DNA from 2 places in the Undibacterium sp. CY21W genome. Region 2 is predicted to be linked to the other one. Evidence: riboswitches for the same ligand, from Rfam matches in the RefSeq annotation. Region 2 holds a riboswitch; the other holds the start of a gene.

Region 1 (5,675 bases), on a different contig from region 2:
GGCGTCTCCTGCAAAAGCAGACGAAAAGGCCGATCTTGAACATATCAACAATATCCGGAAATTATCTGATACCGATAATACCGAAGCCTTAAAACAACTTGAGTTCCTGAAACAAAAACAGTTCGCCAAATCGACACCCAAGGTGCGTCTGGAGGCGCTCAAGGTCATCGTCAGCCTGTATTACGATGCGGGACGGATACAGTCCGCGCTTGACAGCGTTGCTGAATTAAAAACACTGGCAGGATCTGAACATGATCAGGATGGTGTGGCAATCGCCCGCATCATGGAAAGTTACGCACTGATTGATGACGGCAAACCCGATGATGCGATAAAGAACTTATTACAGATCCGATCTTCTTTGCATGCATCCGCCAGCGCGGAGGTTCGTATGCGTTTGCACAGTGCGTTTGGCTCGGCGTATTACATTACCGGTAATTTTGCGGCGTCATTGCAGCATTTTCTCGAAGCATTACGGCTCACCGATGAGCTGACCACACGCAAAATCGAAAACCGCATGTACAAACTGGACGCCATTGCCAAGTTGTACTCCGTCATGAAAGACCCTGAAAAAGCGCTGGTGACGATAGATGAAGCTTTTTCTTTGTCGCCTTTGTCGCGCTCACCCAAAACGGCGGCATCGCTGAACATCAGCCAGGGAATTGCCTTATCGGCGCTGCACAGAAATAAGGAGGCGGCCGAAGCGTATAAGCGCGCCCTGAAACTGGCCAACGAGGCGGGATTAGTCGCCATGGCGGTGACTAGCCTGATTAATATCAGCGATTATTACCTGATCATGAATCAGTACCGTCAGGCGGAAAATTATGCAAGGCAGGCACTCAAAGAAGCTGAGACCCTGAAGGACAAGCAATCGATCACCATCGCCCGTGTGAATCTGGGGTTTGCGCTGGCAGGTCAGGGAAAGATTTCCCAAGGCGTTGAGTTGATTAATGACGTAGTGAAGTACTTTCTCGACTCGGATCAGAAGCCGGATGCCGAGGCTGTACTAGCCGAGCAGGCCGCGATGTATGAGCGCGCCGCTATGTACAAAGAGGCTTTACAAACCGTGCGTCAGCAGCAAGAACTCAGCAACGAACTATTTCGCTCAGACCGGGCCAAGGCCGTTGCCGCATTACAGGAACAGTTTCATTCCGAGCAAAAGCAGAAGCAGATTGAATTACTGGCGAAAGAAAATGACCTGAAGGACGCGGACATCCGCAATCATCGCTTGCAGCAAATCGTTACGCTGCTGGGGGCAATTGTGACTGTACTGGTGGTGGCATTTTTGTTCCTGTTATATCGCCGGGTAAAGCGGATTAATCTGCAATTGCGTGAAGCTAATTCACAGCTGGAATTTCATGCCATACGCGATCCACTCACCGGGCTTTACAACCGCCGTTCTTTCCTCGACATGATGAAGGCAAGAATGGCGCAGGCCGAGGCGGAGCGGCGTGATGTGCAGGAACATAATCCGGATTGTCTGATCTTGCTGGATATCGATTATTTCAAACAGATTAATGATGGATTGGGGCACGCCGTTGGGGACGCGGTGTTGATGGAAGTAGCGCACCGGTTGCGGAAAGTGGTACGGGACACCGATATGGTGCTGCGTTGGGGCGGCGAAGAATTTCTGGTGTTTTCACCGAAATCGTCGCCATCCCAGAGCGCCGGTTTGGTTGAACGTCTGCTGCAAGCGGTTGGGGCTGAGCCTATCGCCGTCGGTGACAAGGAAATACAAGTGACGGTAACTGCGGGCTTCATTGCCTTGCCATTTTCTGACGTACCAGAGTCGGCATTTGGCTGGGAAAAAGTATTGCAGATTGCCGATATGGCGTTGTACCTGGGGAAGGCGCATGGTCGTAACCGTGCTTACGGTATTTCGCGTTTGTTGGTCCCGCCTGAGATCGCGTTGCCGGTGCTGGAAACGGATATCTCCACGGCGATTGCGAATGGCATGGTAGAGTTGATCGAAGTGTCGGGGCCACCCAGGCTGGATTTATCATTCGCTAAAACGTCAGAGCCGCATTGATACTGACATTGGTTTTTCTGATTTTCATCATGCAATCGTAAAATTGACACTCTGATTAAATCCGCTATAAACCCGCTATAATGGCGGTCTTCCGGGCAAAGACAGAAGCACTGTTTTTGCCCGGATAAAAAATGCTAGGGGTCCTGTCCGCACTTGTGCGACGACGGGTGAGAAATACCCTCGAACCTGATCTGGATAATGCCAGCGAAGGGAAGCTGCTAAAGACTGCCAACGTCGTTACCGCGACAACTGCGCACCTCTTTACAAACTCCTTTGCTGGCTCCATGCCTATATGCAAAGCGCAAAGGAGCCAAAATGAATGCCAACCCACAATTTCTGTCCGCCACCGCGACAGTTGATGAAGCCGCGATACAGCCGCTGCCGAATTCCCGCAAAATCTATGTACAGGGCAGTCGCCCCGATATCCGCGTGCCCATGCGCGAAATCAGCCAGTCGGATACGCCCGCCATGTTCGGTTCGGAAAAAAATCCGCCGATTTATGTCTACGATACATCGGGTCCGTACACCGATCCGGACGTCAAAATCGATATCCGCTCAGGCTTAGTTTCTGTACGTGGCAATTGGATTGCAGAAAGAAACGATACCGAAGAGCTGGCTGGCCCGACTTCCGAATATGGCATAGCGCGGCTGAATGATACCAAACTGGCTGAACTGCGCTTCAACCTGAAACGCAAACCACGTCGCGCGCTGGCAGGAAAAAATGTGACGCAGATGCACTATGCGCGGCAAGGCATCATCACGCCGGAAATGGAATACATCGCCATCCGCGAAAATCTGCAACGCAAAGAATATCTGGAACAATTAAAAGCGTCCGGCCCTATGGGTAACAAGCTGGCAGATCTGATGGGACGCCAGCATCCGGGGCAGTCTTTTGGTGCAGCCGCATTTTCCAATCCTTCGAATGAGATCACGCCGGAATTCGTGCGCTCAGAAGTTGCACGCGGCCGCGCGATTATTCCGGCGAACATCAATCATCCTGAAGTCGAACCGATGATCATCGGTCGTAATTTTCTGGTGAAAATTAACGCGAATATCGGCAACTCCGCAGTGACTTCATCGATTGGTGAAGAAGTCGAAAAAATGACCTGGGCGATACGCTGGGGCGGCGACAACGTGATGGATCTGTCGACTGGAAAACACATCCATGAAACCCGCGAATGGATCATCCGCAATTCACCCGTTCCTATCGGTACCGTGCCGATTTATCAGGCTTTAGAAAAAGTGAATGGCAAGGCCGAAGACCTGACCTGGGAAATTTTTCGCGACACGCTGATTGAGCAAGCAGAGCAGGGCGTCGATTACTTCACGATCCACGCCGGTGTGCGTTTGCAATATGTGCCGCTGACGGCGAAGCGGATGACCGGCATCGTTTCGCGTGGCGGTTCCATCATGGCGAAATGGTGCCTGGCGCATCATAAAGAAAGCTTCCTGTACGAGCATTTCGAAGACATCTGCGAGATCATGAAAGCCTACGACGTTTCCTTCTCTTTAGGTGATGGTTTGCGTCCGGGGTCGATTTACGATGCCAACGATGAAGCGCAACTCGGTGAATTGAAAACGCTGGGCGAATTGACGCAGATAGCGTGGAAACATGATGTACAGGTGATGATAGAAGGGCCTGGTCATGTGCCCATGCACCTGATTAAAGAAAACATGGACCTGCAACTAGAGCAGTGCCACGAAGCGCCGTTCTACACACTGGGACCATTGACGACCGATATTGCACCGGGTTACGACCACATCACTTCCGGCATCGGTGCGGCGCAAATCGGTTGGTATGGCACGGCCATGCTGTGCTACGTGACACCGAAAGAGCATCTGGGTTTGCCGAATAAAGTCGACGTCAAAGACGGCATCATCACTTACAAAATTGCCGCGCATGCCGCTGATCTCGCGAAAGGCCATCCGGGTGCGCAAATCCGCGATAACGCCTTGTCGAAAGCTCGTTTTGAATTCCGCTGGGAAGATCAGTTCAACATCGGTCTTGACCCTGATAAGGCGCGTGAATTCCACGATGAAACCTTGCCTAAAGATTCTGCCAAAGTCGCGCATTTCTGCTCGATGTGCGGGCCGCATTTCTGTTCGATGAAAATCACGCAGGAAGTGCGTGATTACGCCGCGAATCAGGGTATCAGCGAAATCGATGCGCTGAAAAAAGGCATGGAAGTGAAGGCAGTGGAATTCATCCAATCCGGCGCTGAAATTTATAAAAAACAGTAAGCGGTGACGATGATGGAAATTCAGTTAAATGGCGCGCCGCATCAGCTCAGGTCAGCACAATTGCTGGCTGATTTAATTGCCGAGCTGAGCCTGATGGACAAAGCGATTGCGGTGGCGGTGAACCGCCAGATTATTCCGCGTTCATGCTGGGCAGATCATGCATTGCAGGCGAATGACAAAGTGGATGTGGTGCGCGCCATTGGTGGCGGCTGACGGCTGAAAAATAACTCAGACAGTGGTTACTGTCTGACGGAAAAACAGAAAAGGATTTGAACATGCAAACAGAAATAAATAAAGAAATCGATGCAGACAGCGACCTGACGATAGCCGGTAAAACTTACCGTTCACGCTTACTGGTTGGCAGCGGTAAATACAAAGATCTGGAACAGACCAGGCTGGCAACCGAAGCCGCAGGCGCGGAAATTATTACGGTTGCAATTCGTCGCGTGAACATCGGCCAGGACCCGAATGCGCCTAGCTTGCTGGATGCGGTGCCGCCATCCAAATACACAATCTTGCCGAATTCAGCCGGATGCTATAACGCAGCAGATGCGGTCTACACCTTGCAGCTTGGGCGCGAATTATTGGGTGGTCACAAGCTGTGCAAACTCGAAGTGCTGGGCGATGAAAAGACCTTGTTTCCGAATATGCCGGAAACCCTGAAAGCCGCGAAAACGCTGGTGCAGGATGGCTTTGATGTGATGGTGTATTGCAGCGATGATCCGATACAGGCGCGTATGCTGGAAGACATAGGCTGTGTCGCGGTGATGCCGCTGGCGTCACTCATTGGTTCCGGCATGGGCATACTGAATCCGTGGAATCTGTCGCTGATTATCGAACAGGCCAAAGTGCCAGTGCTGGTTGATGCGGGTGTTGGTACCGCGTCGGATGCAGCGATTGCGATGGAGCTGGGTTGCGATGGCGTGTTGATGAATACCGCGATTGCCGGTGCTAAAGACCCTGTTCGGATGGCGCGGGCAATGGGGCTGGCAGTCGAGGCGGGGCGCGAAGCATTTTTAGCAGGACGTATGCCGCGCAAGTTTGCTGCGTCGCCATCTTCGCCGATGGCCGGGCGCATCGTCTGATGGTAACGCCTATCCCGCAGCGCCCATGTGTGCTGGTGTTTGCCGGACACGACCCCAGCGGTGGCGCTGGCATACAGGCGGATATCGAAGCGATCGCCGCGCAGGGCGCGCATGCCTTGCCGGTCATTACTGCATTAACTGTGCAAGACAATGATCATGTCTATGCACTGGAGGTGGTGCCGCACAGTCTGATACTCCGGCAAGCACAGTGCTTACTCGACAAAATACCGGTGGCTGCGATTAAAGTCGGTATCGCTGGCAATGCAGAAAATGCGCGTGCCATCGCGGCGCTGATACAGCAGTTGCGGATAAAAAATCCGCGC
Region 2 (5,675 bases):
CATTGAAGAATTACGCGACCATCTGAGCGGTCAGTTACGCACGGCATTTGTGCCAACCATGGGCAATCTGCACGAAGGCCATCTGTCGCTGATGCGTCTCGCAAAAAAACATGGCGACCCGGTGGTCGCCTCGATTTTCGTTAATCGTCTGCAATTCGGACCGAACGAAGATTTCGACAAATATCCGCGTACTTTCCAGGCTGACGTAGAAAAGCTTGAAAAAGAAGGCGTCTATATTTTGTTCGCGCCGACAGAAAAAGACCTGTATCCAGAACCGCAGGAATTCCGCGTTCGTCCGCCAGACGATCTCGGCAATATTCTCGAAGGTGAATTCCGCCCAGGCTTTTTCACTGGCGTGACCACGGTGGTGTTGAAATTATTCTCTTGCGTACAACCGCGCGTTGCCGTGTTCGGTAAGAAAGATTATCAACAGCTGATGATCGTCAGAAATATGAGCAAGCAATTTGCCTTGCCAACCGAAATCATCGCAGCCGATACTTTCCGTGCCGAAGACGGCCTTGCCTTATCGTCGCGCAATATGTATCTGTCTGCCGAAGAACGGGCCGAAGCACCGGCGCTGTATCAGGCATTGAATCAGGTTGCAGAAGAAGTCCGTGGCGGTCATCTGGATATGTTTGAACTCGAACGCAAAGCCATGGCCAGCCTCGCAAATCGTCACTGGAAACCGGATTACATTGCGATCCGCAAACGTGCCGACCTGCAACCGCCGTCTGCTGGCGATATCGCGCAGGGCGCGCCGCTGGTGGTGTTGGCAGCCGCGAAGCTCGGCAATACCCGTCTGATCGACAATCTGGAAATCTGATGACATCGCTGCGCATGCTGATTGGCAGCGTCTGCATACTGCCTGCACTACTGGTCAGCGCCAGCAGTGTGGCGGCGGTCAGTGTCAAAGATGATGCGCAGCGTACGATTACACTCGACAAGCCAGCACAAAGAATTATCAGCCTGGCGCCGCATGCGACCGAATTATTATTTGCAGCTGGCGCGGCAAAAAGTATCGTTGCCGTCAGTGATTACAGCGATTTTCCCGCAGCAGCAAAGGCCTTACCTTCGGTAGGTAATGTCTTTGCCTTAGATCTGGAAAAACTGCTGTCCTTAAAACCTGATCTCGTAGTGGTGTGGGGCACAGGTAGCGGCAAATCACTGGTTAACAAATTACGCGACAATCACATCACCGTTTTTGAAAGCGAACCGCGCGATTACGAGATGGTGGCCACCTCGCTGGAACGACTGGCGATACTGGCTGACACGCCAGCCGCTGGTAAAGCGGCCGCAGAGCAATTCCGTTTGCGGCTCGCCAACCTTCAGAAACAATATCAGAGCGCACGTGACAAACCCATCAGTGTCTTTTATCAAGTCAATCGCAAGCCGCTGATGACGCTGAATGATACGCACATGGTCTCGGCGGCGATACGCTTATGTGGCGGCAAAAACGTTTTTGGTGCACTGAAAGAAATCAGCCCCACCGTGTCAGTGGAAGCTTTGCTGGCGGCGAATCCGGATGCGATCATCACCGGTGGCAGCAACACCGATAGCCTGAATGAATGGCGGCAATTTTCTGTGCTGACTGCAGCAAAGAAAAATCATCTGTACGCGGTGAATGGCGATTGGCTGAACCGCGCCGGGCCACGCATACTCGATGGCACCGAAGCACTCTGCAAGCAAATTGCGGCGGCCAGAGAAAAGTAAAACGGGCTTACGCCTCCAAGTCATCACCACTATCCGCCCACTATCCGCACAATTCAACGCAACAAATAGTTACCCCTCAAGCATGATTCTGTCTTTACGAGGATAATTCATGCCTCAGCCGCTGTGCGGCTTTTTTCTGGATATGATACATGCGTAAAGGCATCTTCCTGGCAGGCTCCGCTTACATCGTCTGGGGTCTGTTTCCACTGTATTTCAAAGCACTGCAAAGCGTTCCCTCCTTAGAAATACTGATCCATCGTATGTTATGGTCGCTGCTGTTTTTAGCCGGCGTACTCGCCTGGCGTCAGCAATGGTCATGGCTGAGCGCTGTCCGTCGCCAGCCAAAAGTGATTGCCGGTTTTACGCTCAGCGCCCTGCTCTTATCCAGCAACTGGTTCATCTATATCTGGGCCGTCAACGATGGTCATGTCGTCGATGCGAGTCTGGGTTATTTCATTACACCGCTGGTGAATATTCTGATCGGCTCGGCGGTGTTGCGGGAAAGGCTGCGTCCGGGTCAATGGCTGGCCGTCGCATTTGCGGCGCTTGGTGTCGCCTGGCTGACCTGGCAAACCGGTCATCTGCCATGGGTGGCCTTAGCGCTGGCGATCACCTTCGGCACTTATGGTCTGTTACGTAAAACGTCGTCACTGGGCGCACTGGAAGGCTTGTCGCTGGAAACAATTTTACTGTTTCCATTCGCGTTCGCTTATCTGGCGTGGCTGACTGTGCATGGGCAAAATGCGTTTCTTGTACAAGACAGTCACATGCAGATATTGCTCGCGCTCAGCGGCCCGATCACGGCGATACCGCTGTTACTGTTTGCCGCCGGTGCCCGCCGGATTCCGATGACGACACTCGGTTTACTGCAATACATCGCGCCCAGCGTGCAACTCTTACTCGGCATCTGGGTGTTTCACGAAGCGTTTGATCACCATAAACTGCTCGGCTTCATTGCGATCTGGGCAGCGCTGCTGGTGTATTCCATGGAAGGTATGTGGATCAGCTTCGCAGCCAAAAAACAGGGAGTATGAGCCTGTTTGCACCAAATCTCAGCGTATTTGCTGGGGGTTTTAAGATACTCCCCCCAGTATATTTGAGGCAAAAAAGCACACCTGGTGTGCTTTTTTTTATTGAGCTAAACGATTCATGTTAAAGTGGTGCCTTCGCTAGGGGTCCTGGAAATGTTTTTCCGGGTGAGAGAGTCCCTTATACCTGATCTGGATAATGCCAGCGAAGGGAAGCGCAAAGTTCATGCCTCTGCCACGTCCTTTTGTGTACTCCCGCGCTGTACTTCACCGCAACCGAGAGTACAACATGAAAAACCCATCTGCACATCATCTTCATCCACGCCGTTTATCGTTGATCGCGATTGCTGTCGCACAGGCATTTGCGTGGAATGCGGCGCACGCGCAATCCGTTGAAAAAGATTTACCTGAAGTCATCGTCAGTGGCAACCGGCTCAGCGATGCCAAAGCCGAACGCACCAAAGCCGCCGGTTTTCTGGATACCGCACTGATCGAGACACCGTTTTCGGTCACCGCATGGACGACGCTGCAAATGCAGGATTTGCGCATACGCCAGACCACCGATGCGATGAAATTCGATGCCAGCGTGAATGACGCCTATAACGCGATCGGCTATGCCGAGCAATTCTCGATTCGCGGTTTTGCGCTGGATAATTCCAGCAGCTATCGTAAAGATGGTTTTGCGATTCCGGGCGATGCCTCGATTCCGCTGGAAAATAAAGAACGCGTTGAAATCCTCAAAGGTATTTCCGGATTTCAGTCTGGTTTCGCGACACCGGGCGGCATCATTAATTACGTGACCAAGCGCCCGACGACATCCGCACTGCGCAGCATCACCACGGAAATTTCAGAACGCGGCACGCTGTATGGCAGTGCCGATCTGGGCGGCATGAGCGCCGACCGTCAGTTCGGTTATCGCATCAATGCCGCAGGCGAACGCCTGCGCTCGTATGTCAAAGGGGCGAATGGTGAGCGCCAGTTTATTTCCGGCGCGTTCGACTGGCATTTGTCGTCGCAGGCTTTGCTGCAACTTGATCTCGATTATCAGCACAAATCGCAGCTCTCAGTGCCGGGCTTCCAGCTCACGAATGGCACCGATCTGCCCCGCAACATCAGCGCCGATATGATGCTGAATCAACAGCCGTGGGCGAAACCGGTCGATACCCGCAACACCAATGTGGGCGTGCGTTTTGAATACAAAATCAACGCCGACTGGAACGCCAGCTTTGCCGCGAATCAGCATGAATTCAAACGCGACGATTACACCGCGTTTCCGTATGGCTGCAGTTCTGCCAATCTGGCCCCGGGCTATTGCGCAAATGGCGATTACGACGTGTATGACTATCGCAGCCTGAATGAGTCGAAATCGATGACCGGCACCCAGGCGCTGCTCAGCGGTAAATTTAACACCTTCGTATTTGCCCATACGTTTGCAGCAGGTTTATCCACTTCCCGCCGCAAAGATTATTTTGGCGATTACATTTACGATTACGCTGGTACCAGCAATCTGTATAACCCGGTTGCCGTCGCACCATCGCCAAATCAGCCGGGGGCAGCCAGCTTACGTCGCACCGATAAAGAATGGTCGGTATTTGCGCAAGACATCATCAGCCTCAGCGATACCTGGAAACTGCACGCCGGCGTGCGCCATCTGCACATCGAGCGCAGCCAACTCGATAATCCCGGCTATGACCGCAATGCCTGGGTGTCGAATGCAGCACTGGTCTATCAACCTGTGCAATCCATGTCTTTGTACGGCTCGTTCGCGCAAGGGCTGGAACATGGCGGCATCGCCCCTTTCGGCACCATCAATCAGAATGTCATGCTGAATCCGGCACGCTCGAAGCAGCTGGAATTCGGTATCAAGAGCGATCTGAGCCGCGATCTGAGCATCACTGCGGCTGTTTTCCGCATTCAGAAACCACTCGAATATACCAACAGCGCCAACGTTTATGTACAGAATGGCGAAGCGCAACATACCGGACTGGAACTGTCAGCGCAGGGCAAGCTGAGTCCGCAACTGTACCTCGGCGCCAGCGTCACCGCACTCGAAGCGAAACAGCAAGACACGGGAAATGCCGCGCTGGATGGCAAACGCGTGTTGAACGTACCTAAGCTGAAATCCAGCATCTATGCCGACTACGCCGTTGCGCAAGTCAAAGGACTGAATCTGAATGCGAGCTGGCAGTATTCCGGCAATAAAGCCTATTCGCCAGATAACGCGGTGATTGTGCCCGGCTATCAGGTCGTGAATCTGGGCGCACGTTATGTGACCAGCATCGCCGGCACCGCGACGACCTTGCGCTTTAATATCGACAATGCATTCGATAAATTCTACTGGCGCGATGTCACGCAATCCCTCGGCGGCTACTTGCTGCCGGGCGCCTCAAGGATTTACAAACTGTCTGCACAGTTTGATTTCTGATGTCACGGCAAGCTGATCTGCGCTGAAACGGCGCCGTCATCTCAATAAAAAACGACGATACGCCACGGCGATCGTCGTTTTTTTATTGCTGGATTGTTTACCAGCTTGATAGTCAGTCAGACTGCTATTTGATGACAGCAGGTCAATTTAACGAAAAATATACTGGGGGGAGTATTTTCTAATCCCCAATAAATTCAAAGAGATTTAAGCGAAAATTGAACATACTCCCCTCTTTTCTAAAATTCGGGGAGAAAACAAGCTTATCCGCCCTCTGCATGATGGCTCCCCGACGACTGCGCGACAGCCTCAGACGACGCATCTGAACTCAGCAAAGTTCGTTGTTTATTGCCACAGTGTTGACGTAGATAAACTTTTTTATACTACCATACCAATAATATTGATTTTATCGTTTTCTTTGCATTCATCGTTTTTTAGCATCGCCATTGACTGATCTTTGTCTGCACGTCCCCATCCAACCGGATGCAGTTGCCGGATCTCTCCGCCGGAAGCAA

Evidence for each region. Region 2 has a riboswitch for thiamine pyrophosphate ahead of H8K29_RS12945 (TonB-dependent siderophore receptor). Riboswitches for the same ligand answer to the same signal wherever they lie in the genome.
Region 1: it holds a riboswitch for thiamine pyrophosphate, as region 2 does, so the genes downstream of both, thiC (phosphomethylpyrimidine synthase ThiC) here and H8K29_RS12945 (TonB-dependent siderophore receptor) in region 2, are expected to answer to the same signal.

The regions. Positions count from the first base shown of each region.
Region 1 covers NZ_JACOGE010000002.1:724,620-730,294, reverse strand. The annotation lists gene H8K29_RS07890 (GGDEF domain-containing protein) at 1-2,026, shown strand, start outside; TPP riboswitch at 2,153-2,256, shown strand; gene thiC (phosphomethylpyrimidine synthase ThiC) at 2,342-4,267, shown strand; gene thiS (sulfur carrier protein ThiS) at 4,280-4,480, shown strand; gene H8K29_RS07875 (thiazole synthase) at 4,543-5,352, shown strand; gene H8K29_RS07870 (hydroxymethylpyrimidine/phosphomethylpyrimidine kinase) at 5,352-5,675, shown strand, end outside.
Region 2 covers NZ_JACOGE010000005.1:132,041-137,715, reverse strand. The annotation lists gene panC (pantoate--beta-alanine ligase) at 1-823, shown strand, start outside; gene H8K29_RS12955 (cobalamin-binding protein) at 823-1,710, shown strand; gene rarD (EamA family transporter RarD) at 1,860-2,744, shown strand; TPP riboswitch at 2,872-2,969, shown strand; gene H8K29_RS12945 (TonB-dependent siderophore receptor) at 3,028-5,163, shown strand.